One region of the Streptococcus sp. CF8-6 genome, then DNA from elsewhere that is predicted to be linked to it. Evidence: predicted binding sites of a transcription regulator. Region 1 holds the regulator's gene; each other region holds the start of a gene.
What was found. The regulator CtsR, encoded in region 1, represses protease genes until heat stress. The targets are predictions, from matches to a motif close to TTGGTCAAAAAAGGTCAAANA.

Region 1 (6,113 bases):
CTCCTTATCAAATTGATATCCCAGGTGACCAAGTTTATACTTTGACTCGTATCGTCCCAGATGATGACCCAACTGGATTTACTAAATGGGGAGTTCAAGACTCAGACGATCCTAACTATGTAAACTGGCGTATCCGTGTTAACCGCTATGCAAAATCTTACACAGGGGTTAAACTAGAAGATACTATTCCAGAAGGACAAGTTCTTGCGAGTGAAATTACTGGTTACTACTTTACTGAGTGGAACAAAGCTGAAGCTCGTCCAAAACTAGAAGCTGCCCATATCAACGTTGTTGATGGAAATCACTTTACAATCACTCCAAACGGTGATGGTACAATGGACGGACAAGGTCTCTATATCCTATATAAAACTCGTCTAACTGCTCCAGTTGACAATGCAACTAAAAAAGCATTTAACGATGTAAAAGCGACAACCGATCAAGAAACATTTGATGTTCATGGATTTGCTCCTTTGACAACTACAGAAGGTATCGGTTCAGGTGCGAAGTCTGATGAGGTTGAATTCCAAGTTAAGAAAAAACTTGAAGGAAAAACTCTTGAGGCAGATGCATTTACTTTCCAATTGATTGCTCCAGATGGTTCTGTAACTGAAGCTAAAAACGATGCTGAAGGAAATGTTAAATTCCCAGCAGTTAAATTCTCTAATGAAGGTACATTCAAATACCAAATTAAAGAAGTAAATGACAACAAACCTGGCTATACATACGATGATTCAGTGCTTGAAGCAGAAGTTACTGTAGCAAACGTGTATGGTCAAAAGATTGCAAGTGTTAAATATAAAGATTCTAAGAAAGAATTTACAAACACATACGCTGCTAAAGAAGCAAAACTTCAACTTGAAGCTAAGAAAGTCTTGAACGGTAAAGCTATCGAGGCTGGCCAATTTGAATTTGAGTTGAAAGAAAACGGAACAGTTCTCCACACTGTTTCAAACGATGCAAACGGTAAGATTCAATTCCCAGAACTTACGTTCACAAAAGAAGAAACTCGTACATTCACTATCGCTGAAAAAGCAGGTGATGTAGCCGGAGTTGAATACGATCCAAATGCTTATGAAGTAAAAGTAGTCGTTAAAGATAACGGTCAAGGTCAACTTGTCGCAACTGCAACAGGTGCTGAAAACCTTACTTTCACGAACGTTTATAAAGCTAAACCAGCAAAAGCTACCATCACAGCTACTAAAGTCTTGAATGGTAAAGAGCTTGAAGCTGATAAATACGAATTCGAACTTAAAGAAGGTGACAAAGTCGTTGCGACAGCTAAAAACGCTGCAGACGGTACTGTGACTTTCAAAGACATTGAGTACGCAGCAGTAGAAAACCACACTTACACTATCTCTGAAAAAGCAGGTAGCGAAGGGGGTGTGACATACGACACTGCTAAACACGAAGTTAAGGTAGCAGTTACAGATAACGGTCAAGGTCAACTTGTTGCAACTGTTACAGGTAACAACCCAACCTTCACCAATACCTATAAAGCAGCTCCAGCAAAAGCTACTATCACAGCTACTAAAGTCTTGGATGGTAAAGCTCTTGAAGCTGATAAATACGAATTCGAACTTAAAGAAGGTGACAAAGTCGTTGCAACAGCTAAAAACGCTGCAGATGGAACTGTTACTTTCAAAGAAATCGAATACAATGAAGCAGGCGACCACACTTACACTATCTCTGAAAAAGTAGGTAGCGAAGCAGGTGTAGAGTACGATAAATCTACTCACAATGTAACAGTAAAAGTTACAGATGATGGACAAGGTAAACTTGTTGCAGATGTAAAAGACAACAACCCAACCTTCACTAACACTTATAAAGCAACTTCAACAACAGTTACTATCACGGCTACTAAAGTCTTGAATGGTAAAGCCCTTGAAGCTGATAAGTATGAATTTGAACTTAAAGAAGGTGACAAAGTCGTTGCGACAGCTAAAAACGCTGCAGACGGTACTGTTACTTTCGAAGCTATCGAGTACACAGCAGCAGGCGACCACACTTACACTATCTCAGAAAAAGCAGGTAGTGAAGCAGGTGTGACATACGACACTGCTAAACACGAAGTTAAGGTGAACGTTAAAGATGACGGTGCGGGTCAACTTGTTGCGACTGTAACTGACAACAACCCAACCTTCACCAACACATATAAAGCAGCTTCAACAACTGTAAATATCACGGCTACTAAAGTCTTGAATGGTAAAGCACTTGAAGCTGGTAAATATGAGTTTGAACTTAAAGAAGGTGACAAAGTAATCGGAACAGCTACAAACGCTGCAGACGGTAAAGTTGCTTTCGAAGGTATCGAATACAAAGAAGCAGGTAGCCACACTTACACTATCTCAGAAAAAGCAGGTAACGAAGCAGGTGTGACATATGACACTGCTACACATGAAGTAACAGTAAAAGTTACAGATAATGGTCAAGGCAAACTTGTTGCGACTGTAACTGACAACAACCCAACTTTCACCAACACTTATGTTGCATCTTCAACAAAAGTAACCTTCACAGCTAAGAAAGTCTTGGAAGGTAAAGAACTTGTAAAAGATCAGTTTAAGTTTGAACTTAAAGAAGGTGACACAGTCGTTGCGACAGCTACAAATGCTGCAGACGGTACTGTTACTTTCAAAGCTATTGAGTACGCAACAGCAGGTAAGCACACTTACACTATTACTGAAGTAGATAGTAAGGAAGAAAATGTGACATACGATCATGCTAAACACGAAGTGACAGTTGAAGTTGTTGATAATGGTGCAGGTCAACTTGTAACAACAGTTACAGGTAACAACCCAACCTTCACTAACAAGTATACTGAACCGAAAAAAGAAGAACCTAAGGAAGATCCTAAGGGTGAACAGCCTAAGGGAGATTTGCCAAATACTGGTGGAGCAGACTTTACAGTATTCTCTACTATTCTTGGTCTAGTTCTTGCAGCTTTGGCAGGACTTGTATACCATGCTAAAAAAGTTGACTAATCTCAACTTTGAATAACTAAAAAAGATGGCGACTGTTTTACAGTCCCATCTTTTTGTGTTGGATAGTTTATAATAATCTTCGCAACTCGTTCCCTTTTCCTTTAAAAAAATCAAAAATTTCGGTATAATAGTCAAAGATAGTCAAGGTTCAAAGAAGGAGTTTGATTTACTATGAGATTTAAAAATACATCAGATCATATCGAAGCCTATATCAAGGCGATTTTAGACCAATCTGGTATCGTGGAATTGCAGCGGAGCCAGTTGGCAGATACCTTTCAGGTTGTACCGAGTCAGATCAACTATGTCATCAAGACTCGTTTTACTGAAAGTAGAGGTTACTTAGTTGAGAGCAAGCGTGGTGGTGGAGGCTACATTCGCATAGGGCGGATTGAATTTTCCAGTCATCATGAGATGCTCCGCGATTTGCTTTACTCGATTGGTGAGCGAGTTAGTCAGGAGATCTATGAGGATATCCTCCAGCTTTTGGTGGAGCAGGACTTGATGACCAAGCAGGAAATGACCTTGCTGACTTCTGTAGCAACAGATCGTGTCCTAGGGGAAGAATCCTCAGTTGTCCGTGCCAATATGCTCCGACAGCTATTACAAGAGGTAGATAGAAAAGAGAAGTAAGATGAACTATTCAAAAGCATTGAATGAATGTATCGAAAGTGCCTACATGGTTGCGAGCCATTTTAGAGCTCGTTACCTAGAGTCTTGGCATTTATTGATTGCCATGTCCAATCACAGTTACAGTGTGGCAGGTGCGACTCTAAATGATTATCCTTATGAAATGGACCGTTTAGAAGAGGTTGCGTTGGAACTGACTGAAACCGACTATAGCCAAGATGAAACCTTTACGGAATTACCCTTTTCCCATCGTTTGGAGGTCCTCTTTGCGGAAGCAGAGTATGTAGCCTCAGTGGTCCACGCAAAGGTGCTAGGGACAGAGCATGTTCTCTATGCGATTTTGCATGACGGCAATGCCTTGGCAACTCGCATCTTGGAGAGAGCGGGCTTCTCTTATGAAGACCAGAAAGATCAGGTCAGAATTGCTGCTCTTCGTCGCAATCTAGAAGAGCGTGCAGGTTGGACTAGAGAAGATCTCAAGGCTTTGCGTCAACGTCATCGCACAGTAACTGACAAGCAAAATTCCATGGCCAATATGATGGGTATGCCACAAGCTCAAAGTGGCGGTTTAGAGGATTATACTCATGACCTGACGGAGCAAGCACGATCTGGCAAGTTAGAACCAGTTATCGGTCGTGACAAGGAAATCTCGCGTATGATTCAGATCTTGAGTCGGAAGACCAAGAACAATCCTGTCTTGGTTGGAGATGCGGGTGTCGGGAAAACGGCTCTGGCACTTGGACTTGCTCAGCGTATTGCTAGTGGGGATGTACCTGCGGAAATGGCAAAGATGCGCGTTCTAGAGCTTGATTTGATGAATGTCGTTGCGGGAACACGTTTTCGTGGTGACTTTGAAGAGCGCATGAACAATATCATCAAGGATATCGAGGAAGATGGCAAAGTAATCCTCTTTATCGATGAACTCCACACTATCATGGGTTCTGGGAGCGGTATTGACTCGACTCTGGATGCGGCAAATATCTTGAAACCAGCCTTGGCGCGTGGAACTTTGAGAACGGTTGGGGCAACCACTCAGGAAGAATACCAAAAACACATCGAAAAAGATGCAGCCCTTTCTCGTCGTTTTGCCAAAGTGACGATTGAAGAGCCAAGTCTAGCTGACAGTATGACTATTTTGCAAGGTTTGAAAGCTACCTATGAGAAACACCACCGTGTGCAAATCACAGATGAAGCTGTCGAAACAGCTGTTAAGATGGCGCATCGTTACTTGACCAGTCGTCACTTACCAGACTCTGCCATCGATCTTTTAGATGAAGCAGCAGCAACCGTTCAAAACAAATCCAAGCATGTGAAAGCAGTCGAATCCGACTTGAGTCCAGCTGACAAGGCCTTGATGGATGGCAAGTGGAAACAAGCTGCCCAGCTAATCGCAAAAGAGCAGGAAGTCCCAGTCTACAAAGACTTGGTGACAGAGTCTGATATTTTGACCACCTTGAGTCGCTTGTCAGGGATTCCAGTTCAAAAACTGACACAAACGGATGCTAAGAAGTATCTAAATCTTGAAGCTGAACTACACAAACGTGTCATCGGTCAAGATCAAGCTGTTTCAAGTATTAGCCGAGCGATTCGCCGCAATCAGTCAGGGATTCGCAGTCACAAGCGTCCGATTGGTTCCTTTATGTTCCTAGGACCAACGGGTGTCGGTAAGACCGAATTGGCCAAGGCTCTGGCAGAAGTTCTCTTTGATGACGAATCAGCCCTTATCCGCTTTGATATGAGTGAGTATATGGAGAAATTTGCGGCTAGTCGTCTCAATGGAGCTCCTCCGGGCTATGTGGGCTACGAAGAAGGTGGGGAGTTGACTGAGAAGGTTCGCAACAAACCTTACTCAGTGCTTCTCTTTGATGAGGTAGAGAAGGCCCACCCAGATATCTTTAATGTCCTCTTGCAGGTTCTGGACGACGGTGTCTTGACAGATAGCAAGGGGCGCAAGGTTGATTTTTCAAATACCATTATCATCATGACGTCAAACCTTGGCGCGACGGCTCTTCGTGATGACAAGACGGTTGGCTTTGGAGCCAAAGACATTCGTTTTGACCAAGAAAATATGGAAAAACGAATCTTTGAAGAGTTGAAAAAAGCTTATCGACCAGAGTTTATCAACCGTATTGATGAAAAGGTGGTCTTCCATAGCTTAGATAGCGAACACATGCAGGAAATTGTCAAGATTATGGTCAAACCATTGATTGCTAGCCTCGCTGAGAAGGGCATTGACTTGAAACTGCAAGCTTCAGCCCTGAAGTTGCTAGCTAGCCAAGGTTATAATCCAGAAATGGGAGCCCGTCCACTTCGCAGAACCCTGCAAACAGAAGTGGAAGACAAGTTGGCAGAACTCCTTCTTAAGGGGGAACTGGTAGCAGGCAAGACCCTCAAGATTGGTGTCAAAGCAGGTCAGTTAAAATTTGATATTGCTTAAAAATGGAGAATCAGGAGCAATCCTGATTCTTTTTTGCTACTTTTTTATAAAAAATGATAAAAAAGTATTGA
Region 2 (6,113 bases), on a different contig from region 1:
TTGATCACACGTGAAACAGTCCCAACGCTAACTCCCGCTTCTAGAGCAACATCTTTCATGGTAATGGATTTTTTTTGCTCTACCATATTCTCACCTCCTTTTAATATATAGTATCATGCAAGCGTTTTTTTAGCAACTATTTCTTATAAATTCCCTCGTTTTCTAACTATCCTATAAGCAGTAATATGTCTCAACATCCCCCTTTATGATATAATGAAAGAAGAAAACTGAAAGGAACTACCATGTCAAAAAAAGTTATTGTTGAAAGTTTTGAACTTGACCACACTATTGTTAAAGCCCCCTATGTTCGCTTGATTGGGGAAGAGACAGGACCAAAGGGAGATGTCATCTCCAACTTTGATATTCGCTTGGTGCAACCAAACGAAGACTCAATCCCTACCGCTGGCCTTCACACCATTGAGCATCTCTTAGCCAAACTCATTCGTACCCGTATTGATGGCATGATTGACTGTTCACCATTTGGTTGCCGTACAGGCTTCCACATGATTATGTGGGGTCAACATACCAGTGCTGAAATCGCGGCTGTTATCAAGGATTCTCTCAAAGAAATTGCTGAAACCACTACTTGGGAAGATGTTCCTGGAACAGCCATCGAATCTTGCGGAAACTACAAGGACCACAGCCTCTTTTCTGCTAAGGAATGGGCGAAGCTCATCTTGGAACAAGGAATCTCAGATGATGCCTTTGAGCGTCATGTCATCTAAACACAAAAGGAACCAGCTTTTTAGCTAGTTCCTTCTTTTTTTATTCTCAAAATCGCGAGTTAGGCTTTTTCACGAATGACCAAAACGCCATCTTCCATATCTGCTTCCAGATGTTTGGCATCTAGATGATCCAAGTGGAAGTCCGTCACCTTATCACGAATTTGTTGTTCAACCACGCGACGGAGAGGACGAACACCCATAACTTCGTCATAACCTTCTTCTGTGATAAAGTCCTTAGCCGCTTGACTAACTTCCAAATCAATGTCTTTCTTAGCCAAGGTTTGGTTGACTTCAGCCAACATCAAGTCCACAATCTTAGAAAGGTCTTCCTTATTCAAGTGTGAGAACTCGATAACTGCGTTAAAGCGATTGAGGAATTCTGGACGGAAGTATGGTTTCAAACGATCCATCAATTCTGGTTTATCCGCATCTTCCGTCAAGTTAGCTTCATAGCCAAATCCAGCATTTGATGTCGCGATAATGACAGTGTTCTTGAAGTTCACTGTATTTCCTTGACCATCAGTCAAACGACCGTCATCCAAGACTTGGAGGAGAAGGGTAATGACTTGAGGATCAGCCTTTTCAATTTCGTCCAAGAGAATGATAGAGTAAGGATTGCGACGAACACGTTCTGTCAAGGTATTGCTATTGTCATCATAACCCACATAACCTGCTGTTGTACCGATTAACTTAGAAACGGCTGTGCGGTCACTGTATTCAGACATATCCAAGCGGATGATCGCATCCTTGGTTCCAAACATATCGAGCGCCAATTGCTTAGCAAGTTCTGTCTTACCAACCCCAGTAGGCCCTACAAAGAGGAAGCTACCGATTGGGCGATTGCCTTCATCAAAACCAGCACGGTTACGACGGATAGCACGAGCCACTGCTTCTACTGCCTTATCTTGGCCGATAACCTTGTGTTCCAAACGATGGGCCATATCTTTCAAACGTTCGATGTCTGATGCTCCCATTTGTGATACCGGAATACCAGTCATACGTTCTACAGATTCAGCCACATCGTTGACACTCGCGGTCACTTTCATATCTTCTGTGTGGTTTTCGACTTTTTTCTCTAATTCAGCAATACGTGTCTTGGCATTGAGAGCTGCTTCGAAATCTTCTGCCTCAACTGCTTTTTCTTGCTTGTCCTTTTCTGCCTCGATTTCCCGTTCAACAGCATGCACATCTGTTACAGGATGTTGAGCTGCCAAGTGAGCTGCCGTTACATCGACAAGGTCAATAGCCTTATCTGGCAAGCTGCGTTGAGGAATGTATTGGACAGAATAATCCACTGCTGCTTTCAAAACTTCATCTGGCAAGACGACATTGTGGTGTTGTTGATAGAGGTCACGAATTCCTTGAAGGATTTTAAAGGTATCCTCTGCTGAAGGAGCATTGACCTTCACTTCGTTGAAACGACGAGCAAGTGCTGCATTCTTCAAGATGGTATTACGGTATTCGTCTTGAGTTGTCGCTCCAATAACGGTCAATTCACCACGAGAGAGAGCTGGTTTGAGAATATCTGCAAGACCTTTAGAACCACTATCACCTCCGATTGAGCCAGCGCCAAGGATTTGGTGAATTTCATCAAAGAAGAGGATAATATTTCCTGCTTCTTTCACCTCGTTGACTAGGTTTTGAACATTTTCTTCAAAGCTACCACGGTATTGAGTACCAGCCTCAAGACCTGAGATATCAATAGAAATAATTTCCTTGTTCTTAATAGCAGCCGGAACATCTCCGTTCACAATGGCCTGTGCTAGACCTTCGACAACTGCGGTCTTACCAACACCTGCATCTCCGACAAGTACAGGATTATTTTTCGTACGACGTGAGAGGATTTCAGCTGTTTCTTGAATTTCCTTGTTTCGTCCGATAACAGGATCCAACTTGCCCTCACGAGCTTCCGCCGTCAAGTTACGACCTAGCTTAGCAAGGACGCCGTCTTGTTTCATACCTGAAGCATGTTGTTGCATTTGCGCATCAGATTCTGCATTTCCTGGTAATTGTCCCGTTGCACGATAATGAGCAAATTCCTCAGGGGTCACTTCTCGTCCATTTATCAAGTAGCGACGGTTTTCAGAACTATATCCTCGCATACCACCCATCAATTGGTTAAATAAATCATCCATGTTGTTAAAGTTATTAAAGTTGTTGTTCATATTTTTTACCTCGTTTATTGTTAATTATTTGCGATATCTGATATTGACTATCTTTGACCTTTGTTTTAAAAATTTTAGACTAGCTAACTAGCTACCCTACGTATAATTTCTGGTTTTTCTTTTTTACATAAGCCTTCTATAATCTTCTTTTCAAAATCTCGTAGGTTTAACATAGGCCTCACCCCTTTCTAGGGTATCTATCATACATTTTCAAGAAATAGAATCATTGAAAATGAGGTTTTCTAAGGAAGTCATTTTCCTTATGTTTCTACTATACCACTTTGGTCAGTAAAAGTCAATAACTTTTTGACCAAATTTGACTATTTTTTAAAAAAGTTTTTAAAACACAAGAAAACCAGTTAGATTAACTGGCTTTCTTTCTATCCTAATTGAATATTAACTCAATGCGTCATCCATTGAGAGAACTTCGTGGAAGACACGTTGTGTCAATTCAGTTTTTTGTTCTGGAGTGAGGTATTTAGTGTTTACACAGTATCCTGAGATACGAACGATGACATCCTCACCATTCATAATCTTGTCATAAACATCTTTCAAGTCCATTACGTTCAAGTTACAGTGTTGTCCACCGTTTTCGAAGTAACCATCAAGGATTGTTACTAAGTTATCCACTTGTTCGTCACGAGTTTTACCAAGAGCACGTGGAGAAACTTGAGTTGTCAATGAGATACCATCAGCTGCGTAACCAAAGTCAAGGCTAGCAAGTGAGTTCAAGTTTTGCAACCATCCACCTTTAGCTTTGTTAGATGGGTTAGCACCTGGTGAGAAGAATTCAAGTTTAGACAAGTTCACAGAACCATCTTCGTTGAGGTATACACCTTTGTGGACTGGTGAGTTACCAGTTTGTTTAGAGTAAGCAACGTTAGATGTGATTGTCAATAGTGATACTGTAGCTTCTGCGTTTTTGTAAAGTTTGTGGCTACGTAGACGAGTTGTGTAAGCTTCGATCAACCATTCTGCCAATTCGTTTGAACGTGGGTCATCTTCACCCCAACGTGGGTATTCACCGATTGTTTCGTAATCATAGATGTAGCCATTTTCGTCACGGATTGGTTTAACTGTAGCGTATTTGATCGCTGACAATGTATCAACAGTGTTAGCAAATCCACAGATTCCGAATCCCATGTTGGCACGTTGTTTAGTTGGCAAGAAGGCCATTTGGACAGCTTCGTAGTTGTACTTGTCAGTCATGTAGTGGATGATGTTCAAAGCATCTACGTAAGTGTCAGTCAACCAGTCAAGAGATTTTTCAAAGTTTGCTTTAACTGATTCGAATTCAAGAACTTCGTCACGGATAGGATCGATGTCAAATACTTTGTAGTCTTTGTGAACATCGTCGTAACCACCATTCAAACCAGTAAGAAGGGCTTTCAAAACGTTTACACGAGCACCGAAGTACTGGATGTTGTGGCGTTGATCTTCGTTTTCTGGGTCAAGTGGTGACACACAGCATGAGATACAGCTCATTTCACCATATCCGTCTTTAGCCATTGTTGTTACACCTTCGTATTGGATAGAAGAGTGTTTGTGGCTCATATGCATACAGTAGCGACGGAAGTTGTATGGCAATTTGTCAGTCCAAAGAACTGTCAAGTTTGGCTCTGGAGAGTTACCGATATTGTCAAGAGTGTTCAAGAAACGGTAGTCCATCTTAGTAACACGGTGACGACCGTCGTTACCCATACCAGCCATAGAAGTTGTGATGAAGGTTGGGTCACCTGAGTACAATTGGTCATAAGCTTTTGTACGAGCAAATTTAACTGTACGAAGTTTCATAACGAAATCATCAACGAATTCTTGGATTTCTGATTCAGTAAATGTACCACGAGCAAGGTCACGTTCTGCAAAGATGTCCAATACGATTGGTACACGACCTAGAGATGTAGCAGCACCGTTGATAACACGGCAGACAGCCATGAAGGCAATGTTAACCCATTGGATGGCTTCTTTCACGTTCATCGCTGGTTTGCGAACATCAACCCCGTAAAGGTCACCCAAGCGAACAACTTGTTGCAATGCTTGGTATTGAAGGTTTACTTCTTCACGAAGACGGATTGTTTCTTCATCGATTTCTTTGATTGCATTCCAGTCGTTGACTTTTTCTTGCATCAAGTAGTCTGCCCCGTAAAGAGCAAGACGCGCGTAAACACCGATGATACGTCCACGTGAGTAGGCATCTGGAAGACCAGTTACAGTGTGAGCGTGACGAGCGCGACGAATGTTTGAAGTGTAGGCACGGAAAATACCGTCGTTAACTGTTGTTACGTATTTAGTGAAGATTTCGTGAACAGCTGGATCTGGTTCGTATCCATTTTCTTTCAAAGTAGTTTCAGCCATACGGATACCACCTTTTGGCATGAAGTTCAATTTGAAGAGTTCATCATTTTGGATACCAAAGATCACTTCGTTTTCTTTGTCGATAAATCCAGCAGGAATATCAGCAATAGATGTTGGACGAGTGTCCATTGGGAAACGAGTTTCTTCGTAGTGTGCTTTTGTTTCTTCTACGATTTTTTTGATGTGAAGTGAACGTTCTGTTGGTCCAGCAAGGAAACTTTCATCTCCATCGTAAGGTGTGTAGTTAGCTTGAACGAAGCGAGAAATACTTGCTTTTTCTTTCCAATCTACGCCTTTGAAGCCTTCCCAAGCTTTATCAAAAATATCTTGCGCTTCAACAACTGTCTTAACAACCATGTTAATGTCCTCTTTTTTCTAGTAACAGTTATCTGTTACATTCTTGAGTCAAGTATACCATACAGTAACCGATTTCAACAAGAGAAAACCGGCATTTTAGACGCTTTCTTTTATAATACAGTCTCTTTTATGCTCTTATCTGTATTATATTTTTGAAAGTCAGATTGAACTTTCCCATTTTTTCAGAAAAAAGGGTATAATAAATAGAAAATGACACTAGAAAGGGATAATAATGCTCATATTTCCATTGATAAATGATCTGTCCAGAAAAATCATCCATATCGACATGGATGCCTTTTTTGCTGCGGTGGAAATTAGAGATAATCCTAAGTTAAAGGGCAAACCTGTCATTATCGGAAGCGACCCCAGACAAACTGGTGGGCGTGGTGTCGTTTCTACCTGTAGCTATGAGGCACGAGCTTTTGGTGTTCATTCAGCCATGAGTTCTAAAGAAGCTTATGAGCGCTGTCCCCAAGCTGTCTTTATCTCTGGAAATTATGAAAAGTATAAG
Region 3 (6,113 bases), on a different contig from region 1:
AAAGGGCAATGAGGACACCTGCTGCACCAGCAAGAGCTGAGCCCAAAGCAAAGGTAAAGCTGATTGTGCGATTTACATTAATTCCCATCAATTGAGCTGCGTCACTATCAACTGATACCGCACGCATGGCTTTTCCCATTTTTGTTTTTTGGACGATCAATTGCAATAAAACCATCAAGAGTACAGAAACTGCTAAAATCATCAATTGAACATTTGTCAAGCTAATTGGTCCCAAGTCAAAGCGGACTGTTTCAATTGCTTGAGGGAAGGCACGAGTATTGGCGCCTACTAGATAAACCATTCCGTATTCCAGTAGGAAAGACACTCCGATGGCAGTAATCAATACAGCAATACGTGTAGAGTGTCGTAAAGGACGGTAGGCAAGAAACTCAATCACAACACCAAGTAGTGCGGTTCCTGCCATTGAAATAATTAAAGCTAAAAAGAAATCCATTTGGAAAGAATTAATCAAAAAGTAACCAATAAAGGCACCCATCATGTAAATATCACCGTGGGCGAAGTTGATGAGTTTGATAATTCCATAAACCATGGTATAACCCAGAGCCAAAAGTGCATAAACACTACCCAGAATTAGACCATTCACAAGTTGTTGGAGCATAGCATTCACTCTTTTCTATCCTTATTTTTTAGAAAATTTCATTATTTTCACAAGTTCATAAACACCGAAACAGGGAGTGAGTCAAAGGCTCATTCCCCATTTTAAGTACTATTCTAATGTTATGGTTTTACAACTTCTGCTTCTTCAACTTTACCATTGTTCATGGTCATCATGTAAGCAGTTTTCACTGTATTGTGGTCAGCATCAAAGCTTGTTTGACCAGTTACACCATCAAAATCTTTGGTTTTAGCAAGGTTGTCCTTGATTTCACCTGAGTTTTTAGCACCTTTTGCAGCATTTGCTACTAGGTAAACTGAGTCATAGGCCAAAGCTGAAAATGTTGAAGGCTCTTCGTTGTATTTAGCACGGTATGCTTCAAGGAAAGCTTTAGCTTTTGCAGAAACATCAACAGTAGTTGAGAATCCTGAGATGAAGTAAATGTTTGATGCTCTTTCAGCAGTTGCTTGTTGAACAAATTCTTCACCGTTAAATCCATCACCACCAATGATTGGCTTATCAATTCCCATACCACGAGCTTGGTTTACAATTTTACCAGCTTCTGTGTAGTAACCTGGAACTACGATAGCGTCAAACTCTTTCCCTTTCATTTTAGTAAGGGCTGCTTGGAAGTCAGTATCACCTGCTACGAATGTTTCATCTGCTACAATCTCACCCTTGTAGGCTTCGCGGAAAGATTTAGCAATACCTTTTGCATAGTCACTAGCATTGTCAGTATAAAGAACAACCTTCTTAGCATTCAATTTGTTTGTTACATAGTTAGAAATAATCTTCCCTTGGAAGCTATCTTGGAATGTTCCGATAAATAGATAATCTTGACCTTTAGTCAAACCGTCTTGAGTAGCACTTGGTGAAATCAATGGCACTCCAGCTTTAGTAGCGTTAGCTACAGCTGCAGCAGTTGCACCAGATGTCGCAGGTCCTACAATAGCTGCTACTTTTGATTGGGTAACAAGGTTTGTTGTAACAGAAGCTGCTTCAGCAGTTTCTGACTTATTGTCTTTGTCTACAACTTCGATTTGTTTTCCATCAATTCCACCTGCAGCGTTGATTTCGTCTACAGCAAGTTGGGCACCTTTTTGTTCAGCTGTACCATAAGCTGCAACAGCACCTGTCTCTTCAAAGTTAAAACCGATTTTAATTGTTTTCTCGTCTACTGGATTTCCAGTTGTGTTTGACGCTCCTGACTTGACCTCTCCACAGGCAGCAAGAAGAGCCATACTAGCAAGAGCCACAAAAGATAGGGCAATTTTTTTCTTCATTTTTAATCTCCTTATAGTTGTTTCAAAAATTGTATGTTAAGAATATACCGAATTATCAGAAAATTGTCAATGTATTTGTTCAACTTTTTAAATGATAACGTTTTCTTCAGTCCGATAGAGATTCCCAACGAAGGGAGTTTCTAGCTCTTGAATATGGCAACGTCTAATTTTCTTGATATATCTTTCCTTACCTAATCTCTCAACTAAGTCATCTAGCTCCTCAGTTGGAACATAGAGCTGCAAGTAACGATGTTTTTTGGAATGGTAACAGATATCACCGTATTCCTGAAGTTTTTTTGCATCTCGATTATAGTAGAGATAGATGATTAATCCTGATCGATTTGTTTTTTCAAACATGAGGGATCCTCTTTCTAAGAAATCTTCTCCTATTATATCAAAAAAAGCAAACTCCGTCGAGTTTGCTTTCTAGGTTGCTTAGCTTAAAGAATTATTGGCCATGATTTCATCAATAAAGCCATATTCAAGTGTTTCTTGGGCACTCATCCAGTAATCACGTTCCGCATCTGCATGAACTTGCTCGACTGATTTACCAGAGTTATCTGCAAGGATTTGCTCCAAAGTCTTACGAGTTTTGAGCAAGTGCTCTGCAGCGATTGCCATATCGGTTTGTTGGGTACCACCACCTGTACCACCCATTGGTTGGTGAATCATGTACTCCGCATTTGGAAGCATGAAACGTTTGCCTTTTGCTCCACTTGATGCAATGACAGTCCCCATGGATGCAGCCATCCCCATAACGATAGTTTGGACATCTGCTTTGATAAAGTTCATGGTATCAACGATTGCCAAACCAGCTGAAACAGAGCCTCCAGGTGTGTTGACATAAAGGTAAATATCTTTTGTGCTGTCTTGGGCATCCAAGAAAAGTAACTGGGCGATAACGGAGTTGGCCATGTTGTCTTCAACTGGACCTGTTAGCATGATGATGCGGTCTTTCAGAAGACGAGAGTAAATATCATAGGAACGTTCTCCACGGCTTGTTTGTTCAATAACTACAGGAATCATTCATTTCTCCTTTTATGTTTTATGTTGAATTTTCTTAGTCTTGCGACTCAATACAGAACTATTATATCTTTTTGGTCAAAAAAGGTCAAATTTTTGCTCTATTCTCTAAACAGAAACAAAAACTCAACCTCCTTTCAAGTCAAAAACGAACTTCTAGTTTCACTATTTACTTTGGGATTTTATTTAGTACCGAACAAGCGGTCTCCAGCATCTCCAAGACCTGGAACGATATAACCGTGTTCGTTCAAACGTTCATCCAAGGCTGCTGTAAAGATTTCTACATCTGGGTGGGCTTCTTGGAGGGCTTTCACACCTTCTGGAGCAGATACTAGGCAGACAAACTTGATATTGGATGCGCCACGTTTTTTAAGGGAATCTACTGCCAAGATTGCTGAGCCACCTGTTGCCAACATTGGATCAACGACAAAGATTTGACGTTGGTCAATATCCTCAGGCAATTTCACCAAGTATTCAACTGGTTGAAGGGTTTCTTCATCACGGTACATACCGATATGACCAACTTTGGCTGCTGGAACCAAGCTCAAGAGGCCATCTACCATGCCGATACCTGCACGCAAGATTGGGACAATCGCCAATTTTTTACCAGCCAATTGTTTTTGAACGGTCTTTGTGATAGGTGTTTCGATTTCCACATCTTCAAGTGGAAGATCACGAAGTACTTCATATCCCATCAACATTGCAATCTCATCTACTAGTTCACGAAAAGCTTTTGTAGAAGTATCTGTACGTCGCAAGATTGACAATTTATGTTGAATGAGTGGATGATTAATGACTTCAATTTTTCCCATTTTCTGAGTTCCTTCTTTCAATTTATTCTTCTTATTATATCAAAAAACGGTTTAAAAAGCTTTCTAAACCATTTATTTTTATTAATTTTTAAATCAAATCTGCCTCTTGAAGAGCTGTCTGAACAGTCTCTAATGGTAAATGGGTTAACTCGGTGCCTTTTTCTTGATAAAGGTACTGGGCATAGTCATCCATTCGGTACTGGTTGATATAAACCACGCGCTTGCAACCAACTTGTAGCAGTTGTTTGGTGCAGTTCAGACAAGGGAAGTGGGTCACATAAGCTGTAAATCCTCTGGGAACCCCTCGCTCAGCCCCTTGGAGAATAGCATTAACCTCGGCGTGAAGGGTTCGAACACAGTGACCTTCAATGACCAGACATTCGTGGTCAATACAGTGCTCCGTTCCTGATACGGAACCATTATAGCCAGTTGAAATGACTTTATTGTCCTTGACTAGGACAGCTCCCACCTTGGCACGTTTGCAGGTCGAACGATTGGCAATCAGTAAAGCCTGGGCTGCAAAGTACTCATCCCAAGCCAGTCTTTTTTCTGTCATAATTCTTCTCCTTATCCCCTATTTTTTGAAAAATGGCAAGCGTAAATCTGCAATCTTTTCAGCTGGAATCTTCATGCCATCCTTGATCCATTTGAGCAGAACCGATACGATGGCAGAACTCCAAAAGGAATGAAGGTAGCTGCTGACACCTTTTGATTTTCCGTGATATTTTTCTAGAAATTCCTGCATGGCTTGGACAAAAATCTTTTCCAAATGGTAGTCCAGAGCAAGTTGAATAACCTTGGCTTCTTTCTTGGCTGCGCGGAAAAGGTGTACCCAGACTAGATAAAGATCGGTTTTGACATCGTAATGGCTCAACTGTTCCATAATGTTATGGACACTGCGTTTAAAGACGCTTTCCAAAATCTCTTCTTTGGAGTCATAGTTACGATAGAAGGCGGCACGAGAGACGCCAGCCCGTTTGACCAGCTCCGAAATGCTGATCTTGGCCAAATCTTTTTTCTCTAGAAGTTGCAAAAGAGCCGTCTCGATTGCTTCTCTGGTTAAAAAATTGGATTCTTGATTTGATTTTCTGAGATTTTCAAGAGATTTTTCAGATATTTTACGTTCAGACATAACAATTTCTTTCTACTTGTGACAACAGAGAGGTGGTACTTTTGTTTCAAGGGCTTTCATGATATAATTGTAAAAAAAGACAGAACCTTTGTCAATGTATAAGTGACAAAGATGGAGAATTTCTATGACTTGGAAGATTGTAGCTGACTCTGGTTGTGATTATCGTCAACTGGCAACTCCTGCTATTGATACGGAATTTGTTAGCGTTCCTTTAACCATTCAAGTAGCTGATCAGGTCTTTATCGATGATGCCAATCTCGACATTAACCACATGATGGAAACCATGTATGCGACTTCTGAGGCTTCAAAATCAGCTTGTCCTAGCCCTGATGATTACTTGCGTGCATTTGAAGGTGCTAAGCATATCTTTGTCGTTACTATCACTGGTACTCTTTCAGGTAGCCATAATAGTGCACAGCTCGCTAAGAATATCTATCTGGAAGAACATCCTGACACTCAGATTCATGTGATCGATACATTGTCTGCAGGTGGTGAGGTTGACTTGATTGTCGAGAAAATCAATAGTTTGATTGATCAAGGACTTTCTTATGAGGAAATTGTTCAAGCTATTACAGCCTACCAAGAAAAAACGAAGTTGCTCTTTGTCCTTGCTAAGGTCGATAACTTGGTCAAAAATGGTCGTTTGAGTAAGCTTATCGGTACAGTTGTTGGCCTTCTCAACATCCGTATGGTTGGGGAAGCAAGTGAAACTGGAACCCTAGAACTACTCCAAAAAGCGCGTGGACCAAAAAAATCCCTTCAAGCAGCCTATGAAGAACTCATCAAGGCTGGTTATGCTGGTGGCCGTATCGTCATGGCTCATCGCAGCAATGAAAAATTCTGTCAGCAATTGTCGGAACGCTTGCTGGAAACCTTCCCACAAGCCAATATCAAAATCATCCCAACGTCTGGTCTCTGCAGTTTCTATGCAGAAGATGGCGGTTTGTTGATGGGATATGAAATTAACTAAGATTATGAGCAACAAGAGATGCCAAGCATCTCTTGTTTTTTGTGGTACAATAGAGCTATGAAACATTTTGATACTATTGTCATCGGTGGTGGACCTGCTGGCATGATGGCTACAATTTCCAGTAGCTTTTATGGTCAGAAAACTCTTCTCATCGAAAAAAATCGAAAACTTGGCAAAAAATTAGCTGGAACAGGCGGTGGTCGTTGTAATGTAACCAACAATGGAACTTTAGATGACCTAATGGCTGGAATTCCTGGTAACGGGCGCTTTCTATACA
Region 4 (6,113 bases), on a different contig from region 1:
AGGACCTTTTGATACTGAAAATGAGACTTTTGCAGAGATGGAGCATTTTTGTCAACTTCATAAGCTCAAAAGAACTTCGGAAGTCCATCGAGAAATTTATCTCACTAATCTTCATCGAACGGAGCCAAGCAAATTAAAAACAATTCTTCGCTATCAAGTTCAAGAAGAGAATTAAAAAAGAACAGGAAATCTTGTTTCCTGTTCTTTTTATGAAGTTTATTCTTCTATTTCAGAAGCAATCTCTTCTGTTTTCTCAGTTTTTTTGGCAGATTTGATTTGAATTTTGCCATTGCTTGTCATAACTGCCTTGAGGTCTTTTTCGCTTGGATTTTCAAGGTAGAAGTCAGTGATGGCATCCTCGATATGGTCTTGAATGGTGCGACGGAGTGGCCGTGCTCCCATTTTTGGGTCATATCCCAAGTCAACCAACTTTTCCTTGACCTTGTCTGTCACATCGAGGTGGATATTGTTACTAGAGAGGCGTTTGTTGACATCCGCTAGCATGAGTTCGACGATTTGGAGAAGGTTGTCCTTGCTGAGAGGTTTAAATTCGATGATGCCATCAAAACGGTTCATAAACTCTGGACTAAAGAAGTTGCCGAGTTCACCGAGAACAGAGTTGGTTCGACCTTCACGAGCTGCCCCAAAACCAACGCTAGCTTCGGCCTTACCCGTACCTGCATTTGAGGTCATGATAATGATGGCATCCTTGAAGCTAACTGTACGTCCTTGCCCATCAGTCAAACGACCATCATCCAAGACTTGAAGGAACATGTGCATCACATCTGGATGGGCTTTTTCGACTTCATCGAGAAGGATGAGAGAGTAGGGATTGCGACGAACTTTTTCCGTTAACTGACCAGCTTCATCATAGCCAACATAACCTGGAGGGGCTCCGACTAATTTAGCCACACTGTGTTTTTCCATGTATTCACTCATATCAAAGCGAATCATGCTGTCAGCAGAACCAAAGAGCTCAATGGCTAGTTGTTTGGAAAGTTCTGTTTTACCGACACCAGTTGGTCCGACAAAGAGGAAGCTTCCGATTGGCCGGTTAGGAGTTCCAAGTCCAACACGATTACGACGGATGGCTTTAGCAATCTTATCGACAGCTTCATCTTGACCTATAACATGGGCCTTGAGGTCGTCTGCTAGATGGATAAGCTGAGACTGTTCTTTTTCTTTGAGTTCTCCAACAGGGATATTGGTTTTCTGCTCAATGATATGTTCAATGGTTTTCTCACTGATGATAGGAGTATCCTGATCGGTCACCTTGTTCTTTTGCATTTCTTTGTACTTGGCAATCTGATCGCGGAAATAAGCAGCCTTTTCGAAATCTTCCTCTCGAGTAGCCTGAGCCTTGAGATTCTCGGCTTCAATTAAACGCTGATCAATCACTTTAGGATCAACAAAGTTCAGTGTTAGATTCATCTTTGAACCAGCTTCGTCCAACAGGTCAATAGCCTTGTCTGGCAAGAAGCGGTCTTGGATGTAGCGGTTGGAAAGATTTGCAGCAGCTTCGATAGCAGCATCAGTATACTTGACGTGATGGTAGTCTTCGTATTTCTTTTGAACTCCTTTAAGGATGATAATGGTTTCTTCGACAGTTGGTTCATCTACCTTGACAGGTTGCATGCGGCGCTCTAGAGCAGCATCTTTTTCAATGATGCGGTATTCATTGAGAGTAGTGGCTCCGACCAGTTGCAATTCACCACGGGCAAGGGCTGGTTTGAGGATATTGCCTGCATCCATATTGCCATCACCTGCTGATCCTGCGCCAACAATTTCATGGATTTCGTCGATAAAGAGGATGATGTCCTCACGTTTGCGGATTTCTTCCATGAGTTTTTGCATACGTTCTTCAAATTGGCCTCGAATCCCTGTTCCTTGTACTAGACTGACCACATCCAGGCGGATGACCTGCTTGCCTTGAAGTTTATGGGGAACATCGCCATCGACAATCTTCTGAGCTAGACCTTCCACAACGGCTGTTTTACCAACACCCGGTTCTCCGATGAGGACAGGATTGTTCTTGGTTCGACGGTTGAGGATTTCGATAACGCGGATAATTTCCTCATCTCGACCGATAACAGGGTCAATATCTCCCCGACGAGCAATCTCAGTAATATTGATACCATATTCCTCAAGGAGTCCTCTTTCTTGGCTAGGTGGTGTTTGAAGCGGACCTCGGTTTTGAGGTCCATAACCACCGTTTCCTCCATATCCCCCACCAGATTGAGTTGGAGGGATGTTATTAGAAGAAGGTTTGAAATTGTTCAAATCATTGAAAAAGTCGCCGAATGGGTCAAAGTCATGATTGTTTAAGTCAGTCATTCCTTTAAAGAGGGTATTATTTGGATCTGTTTTGATAATTTTATAGCAATTTTGACAGAGATCAATTTGCTTTTGCTGTCCATTGATATTGGTATACAGATGAATTGTTGAGTCGTTAATTTTACAGTTTTGACAGAGCATACATCTACCTCATTTCATTCTTATTCTCGGCCTAAGAAAAAGGTCAAGAATAGTCAAAGTTTTATACTTTCATTATAGCATGATTAAGGTGTAAAGCAAGTAAAAAGATTGGGAAGTGGTCGTTTTTAAAAGAAGGATTTATGGAGAATCAAGCGACATTGAAGGTAAGAAAAAATCCCATTTGCGGTGACAAAAAGGATTCTCATTTATCGGGCCTTACTGCCCGTTGTTTTTATATTAGTAAAGGAGTTCGTAGATCTCCATTGCAATCAAATCAATGCTATCAAAGGTATAAGTTTCACGAGCTTCTACATCGCGAAGGGTGAAGAGTGATCCGTTTTCTTCGTCGTGGCTGTATGTAACTTCTGCGACAACAACACCTTCACGTTCAAAATTACGTTTTAGATTTCCACCATCTTTTGTCATTGCTTCTAGGCGGTTAATGATTCTAACCAAATGTGATTCCATTTTGATTCTCCTCCATTTCTTATCGTTTCTATTTTACCATAAACAAGAGGTAGTTGACTAGAAAAAAACTGTGATTTCTCTCTATTTCTCCACTCTAACAAGTTAATTGTTAAAATTGGTGAAAAAAGATTGCATTTTAATTCAATTCATGTTATAATCATACAATCCAATACATAGAAAGTTGATTGAATATGAATTTTTCTTTTTTACCAAAGTATTTACCATATTTTAACTATGGTGCTCTGATTACCGTATTGATTTCCATCCTTGTTGTCTGCTTAGGAACCATTATAGGTGTGTTACTGGCCTTTGCCCAACGTTCACGCTTTAAACCGCTCGTTTGGTTTGCCAATGTGTATGTTTGGATTTTCCGTGGTACTCCAATGATGGTTCAGATTATGATTGCCTTTGCTCTTATGCATATCAATGCTCCGACTATCCAAGTGGGAATTTTAGGAGTTGATCTTTCTCGTTTGATTCCTGGTATTCTGATTATTTCTATGAACAGTGGTGCTTACGTTTCAGAAACTGTTCGTGCGGGGATCAATGCGGTTCCTAAAGGGCAGTTAGAGGCCGCTTACTCTCTAGGTATTCGTCCGAAAAATGCCATGCGTTATGTCATTTTGCCACAAGCTATCAAAAATATTCTTCCAGCTCTGGGAAATGAATTTATCACCATTATCAAGGATAGTTCCCTCTTGTCTGCGATTGGGGTGATGGAGTTGTGGAATGGTGCAACGACTGTAGCGACAACAACTTATTTACCGTTGACTCCTCTTTTATTTGCAGCCTTTTACTACTTGATTATGACCTCTGTTTTGACAGTGGCGTTGAAAGCATTTGAAAAACATATTGGACAAGGAGACAAGAAATAATGACAGAAACCTTGATTAAAATTGAAGAACTACATAAGTCTTTTGGGAAAAATGAAGTTTTAAAAGGCATCAATCTTGAGATTAAACGAGGAGAAGTTGTGGTCATTATCGGTCCGTCAGGGAGTGGGAAATCAACTCTCCTTCGTTCGATGAATCTCCTTGAAGAAGCAAGTAAAGGTAAGGTTATCTTTGAAGGAGTTGATATCACTGATAAGAAAAATGACCTTTTTGCCATGCGTGAAAAGATGGGGATGGTATTCCAACAATTCAACCTCTTTCCCAATATGACAGTGATAGAAAATATCACTTTGTCACCAATTAAAACCAAAGGTGAAAGCAAGGAAGTTGCGGAGAAGAGAGCACAGGAACTGCTAGAAAAAGTTGGTTTGCCAGATAAGGCGACGTCCTATCCACAGAGTTTGTCAGGTGGTCAGCAACAACGGATTGCCATTGCACGTGGACTTGCTATGGAACCAGATGTTTTGCTCTTTGATGAGCCGACTTCAGCCCTGGACCCTGAGATGGTTGGAGAAGTTCTAGCTGTTATGCAAGACCTTGCCAAATCAGGGATGACCATGGTGATTGTGACTCATGAAATGGGCTTTGCGCGTGAGGTAGCAGACCGTGTTATCTTTATGGCGGATGGCGTTGTTGTCGAAGATGGAACGCCAGAAGAGATTTTCGATCAAACAAAAGAACAACGGACCAAGGAATTTTTGAGTAAGGTTTTGTAAGACCTCATTTTTAGAAGAAATGGAGTAGGCATCATGGCTTCCAGTAAAGAATATTTAGATTTTATTCTCGAACAGCTATCAGAGCTAGAGGAGATGAGTTATCGTCCAATGATGGGAGAGTATATCCTTTATTATCGTGGGAAGATTATTGGGGGAATCTATGATAATCGTTTGTTACTGAAGTCTGTGAAGGTAGTCATGGATCAACTGGGACAGACTAGGCTTGAATGTCCTTATGAAGGAGCTAAGGAGATGATTTTGATAGAAGACATTGAAGATAAGTCATTTCTAACGAGATTAATAAAGGAGATGTATGAAGTCTTACCGGCTCCAAAAGTTAAAAAGAAAGCCTGACATATTCGCCTAACGTAAATAGGCTAAAAAGCTCGATACGAGCTTTTTCTTATAGTTTTTGACTATAAGGTCCATTAGGCAAGAAGTGTTAGAATGGCGAGTTAATTTTTGATATAATAGAGGATATTTGATAGAAAAGAGAAGAGATATGGCACAGATTATTGATGGGAAGGCTTTAGCAGCTAAGTTACAAGGACAGTTGGCTGAAAAGACGGCCAAACTAAAAGAAGAAACAGGTCTAGTTCCAGGATTGGTGGTGATTTTGGTGGGGGACAATCCCGCCAGCCAAGTCTACGTTCGTAACAAGGAACGGTCAGCTCTTGCTGCTGGCTTCCGTAGTGAAGTAGTGCGAGTTCCTGAGTCCATTACCCAAGCGGAATTGTTGAACTTGATTGCCAAATACAATCAAGATCCAGCTTGGCATGGGATTTTGGTCCAGTTGCCCTTACCAAAACATATTGATGAAGAGGCAGTTTTATTAGCCATTGATCCCGAAAAAGACGTGGATGGTTTCCATCCCCTAAACATGGGTCGCCTCTGGTCTGGTCACCCAGTTATGATTCCTTCGACACCTGCAGGAATTATGGAGATGTTTCATGAGTATGGGATTGATCTAGAAGGTAAAAATGCGGTTGTTATTGGTCGTTCAAACATTGTTGGAAAGCCCATGGCTCAGCTTCTTTTGGCTAAAAATGCGACTGTGACCTTGACCCACTCACGTACCCATCATCTTGCTAAGGTTGCTGCTAAGGCGGATATTCTTGTGGTTGCAATCGGTCGCGCCAAGTTTGTGACTGCTGACTTTGTCAAACCAGGAGCGGTTGTCATTGACGTTGGGATGAACCGAGATGAAAATGGCAAGCTTTGTGGAGATGTTGATTATGATGCTGTTGCACCACTTGCTAGTCACATCACACCTGTACCTGGTGGAGTTGGTCCTATGACTATTACCATGCTAATGGAGCAAACCTATCAGGCAGCGCTTCGGACACTAAACAAGGACTAGGAAGATGAAATTCGTATTTGATCTGGATGGGACACTGTCTTTTGACTACATGACCATAGATGAGGGGATTCAGCAGGTTCTGTTAAAGGCTGAAGATTATGGGCATGAGCTTGTGTTTGCCTCAGCCCGCTCTTATCGGGATTGTTTGGGTTTATTAGGTCCTGAACTCAGTCAGCGCTTGGTTATAGGGTTGAATGGTGG

Region 2: NML69_RS04945 (ATP-dependent Clp protease ATP-binding subunit) is a predicted target of CtsR. The motif match lies at 2,941-2,961, and genes of this name have one in related genera.
Region 3: clpP (ATP-dependent Clp protease proteolytic subunit ClpP) is a predicted target of CtsR. The motif match lies at 2,997-3,017, and genes of this name have one in related genera.
Region 4: NML69_RS01950 (ATP-dependent Clp protease ATP-binding subunit) is a predicted target of CtsR. The motif match lies at 2,515-2,535, and genes of this name have one in related genera.

What each region holds. Positions count from the first base shown of each region.
Region 1 covers NZ_JANCOF010000006.1:32,974-39,086, reverse strand. Annotated here, with positions in the region: gene NML69_RS08595 (FctA domain-containing protein) at 1-2,978, shown strand, start outside; gene NML69_RS08590 (CtsR family transcriptional regulator) at 3,150-3,608, shown strand; gene NML69_RS08585 (ATP-dependent Clp protease ATP-binding subunit) at 3,610-6,042, shown strand.
Region 2 covers NZ_JANCOF010000002.1:258,462-264,574, reverse strand. Annotated here, with positions in the region: gene NML69_RS04955 (LacI family DNA-binding transcriptional regulator) at 1-86, opposite strand, end outside; gene NML69_RS04950 (S-ribosylhomocysteine lyase) at 243-725, shown strand; gene NML69_RS04945 (ATP-dependent Clp protease ATP-binding subunit) at 785-2,890, opposite strand; gene pflB (formate C-acetyltransferase) at 3,287-5,602, opposite strand; gene dinB (DNA polymerase IV) at 5,835-6,113, shown strand, end outside.
Region 3 covers NZ_JANCOF010000001.1:385,413-391,525, reverse strand. Annotated here, with positions in the region: gene NML69_RS01870 (branched-chain amino acid ABC transporter permease) at 1-619, opposite strand, end outside; gene NML69_RS01865 (ABC transporter substrate-binding protein) at 739-1,899, opposite strand; gene NML69_RS01860 (YlbG family protein) at 1,987-2,256, opposite strand; gene clpP (ATP-dependent Clp protease proteolytic subunit ClpP) at 2,335-2,925, opposite strand; gene upp (uracil phosphoribosyltransferase) at 3,105-3,734, opposite strand; gene NML69_RS01845 (cytidine/deoxycytidylate deaminase family protein) at 3,823-4,290, opposite strand; gene NML69_RS01840 (TetR/AcrR family transcriptional regulator) at 4,309-4,866, opposite strand; gene NML69_RS01835 (DegV family protein) at 4,991-5,836, shown strand; gene NML69_RS01830 (NAD(P)/FAD-dependent oxidoreductase) at 5,894-6,113, shown strand, end outside.
Region 4 covers NZ_JANCOF010000001.1:406,639-412,751, forward strand. Annotated here, with positions in the region: gene NML69_RS01945 (GyrI-like domain-containing protein) at 1-175, shown strand, start outside; gene NML69_RS01950 (ATP-dependent Clp protease ATP-binding subunit) at 217-2,475, opposite strand; gene NML69_RS01955 (YkuJ family protein) at 2,713-2,943, opposite strand; gene NML69_RS01960 (amino acid ABC transporter permease) at 3,135-3,818, shown strand; gene NML69_RS01965 (amino acid ABC transporter ATP-binding protein) at 3,818-4,552, shown strand; gene NML69_RS01970 (TfoX/Sxy family protein) at 4,586-4,906, shown strand; gene NML69_RS01975 (bifunctional methylenetetrahydrofolate dehydrogenase/methenyltetrahydrofolate cyclohydrolase) at 5,055-5,912, shown strand; gene NML69_RS01980 (HAD hydrolase family protein) at 5,917-6,113, shown strand, end outside.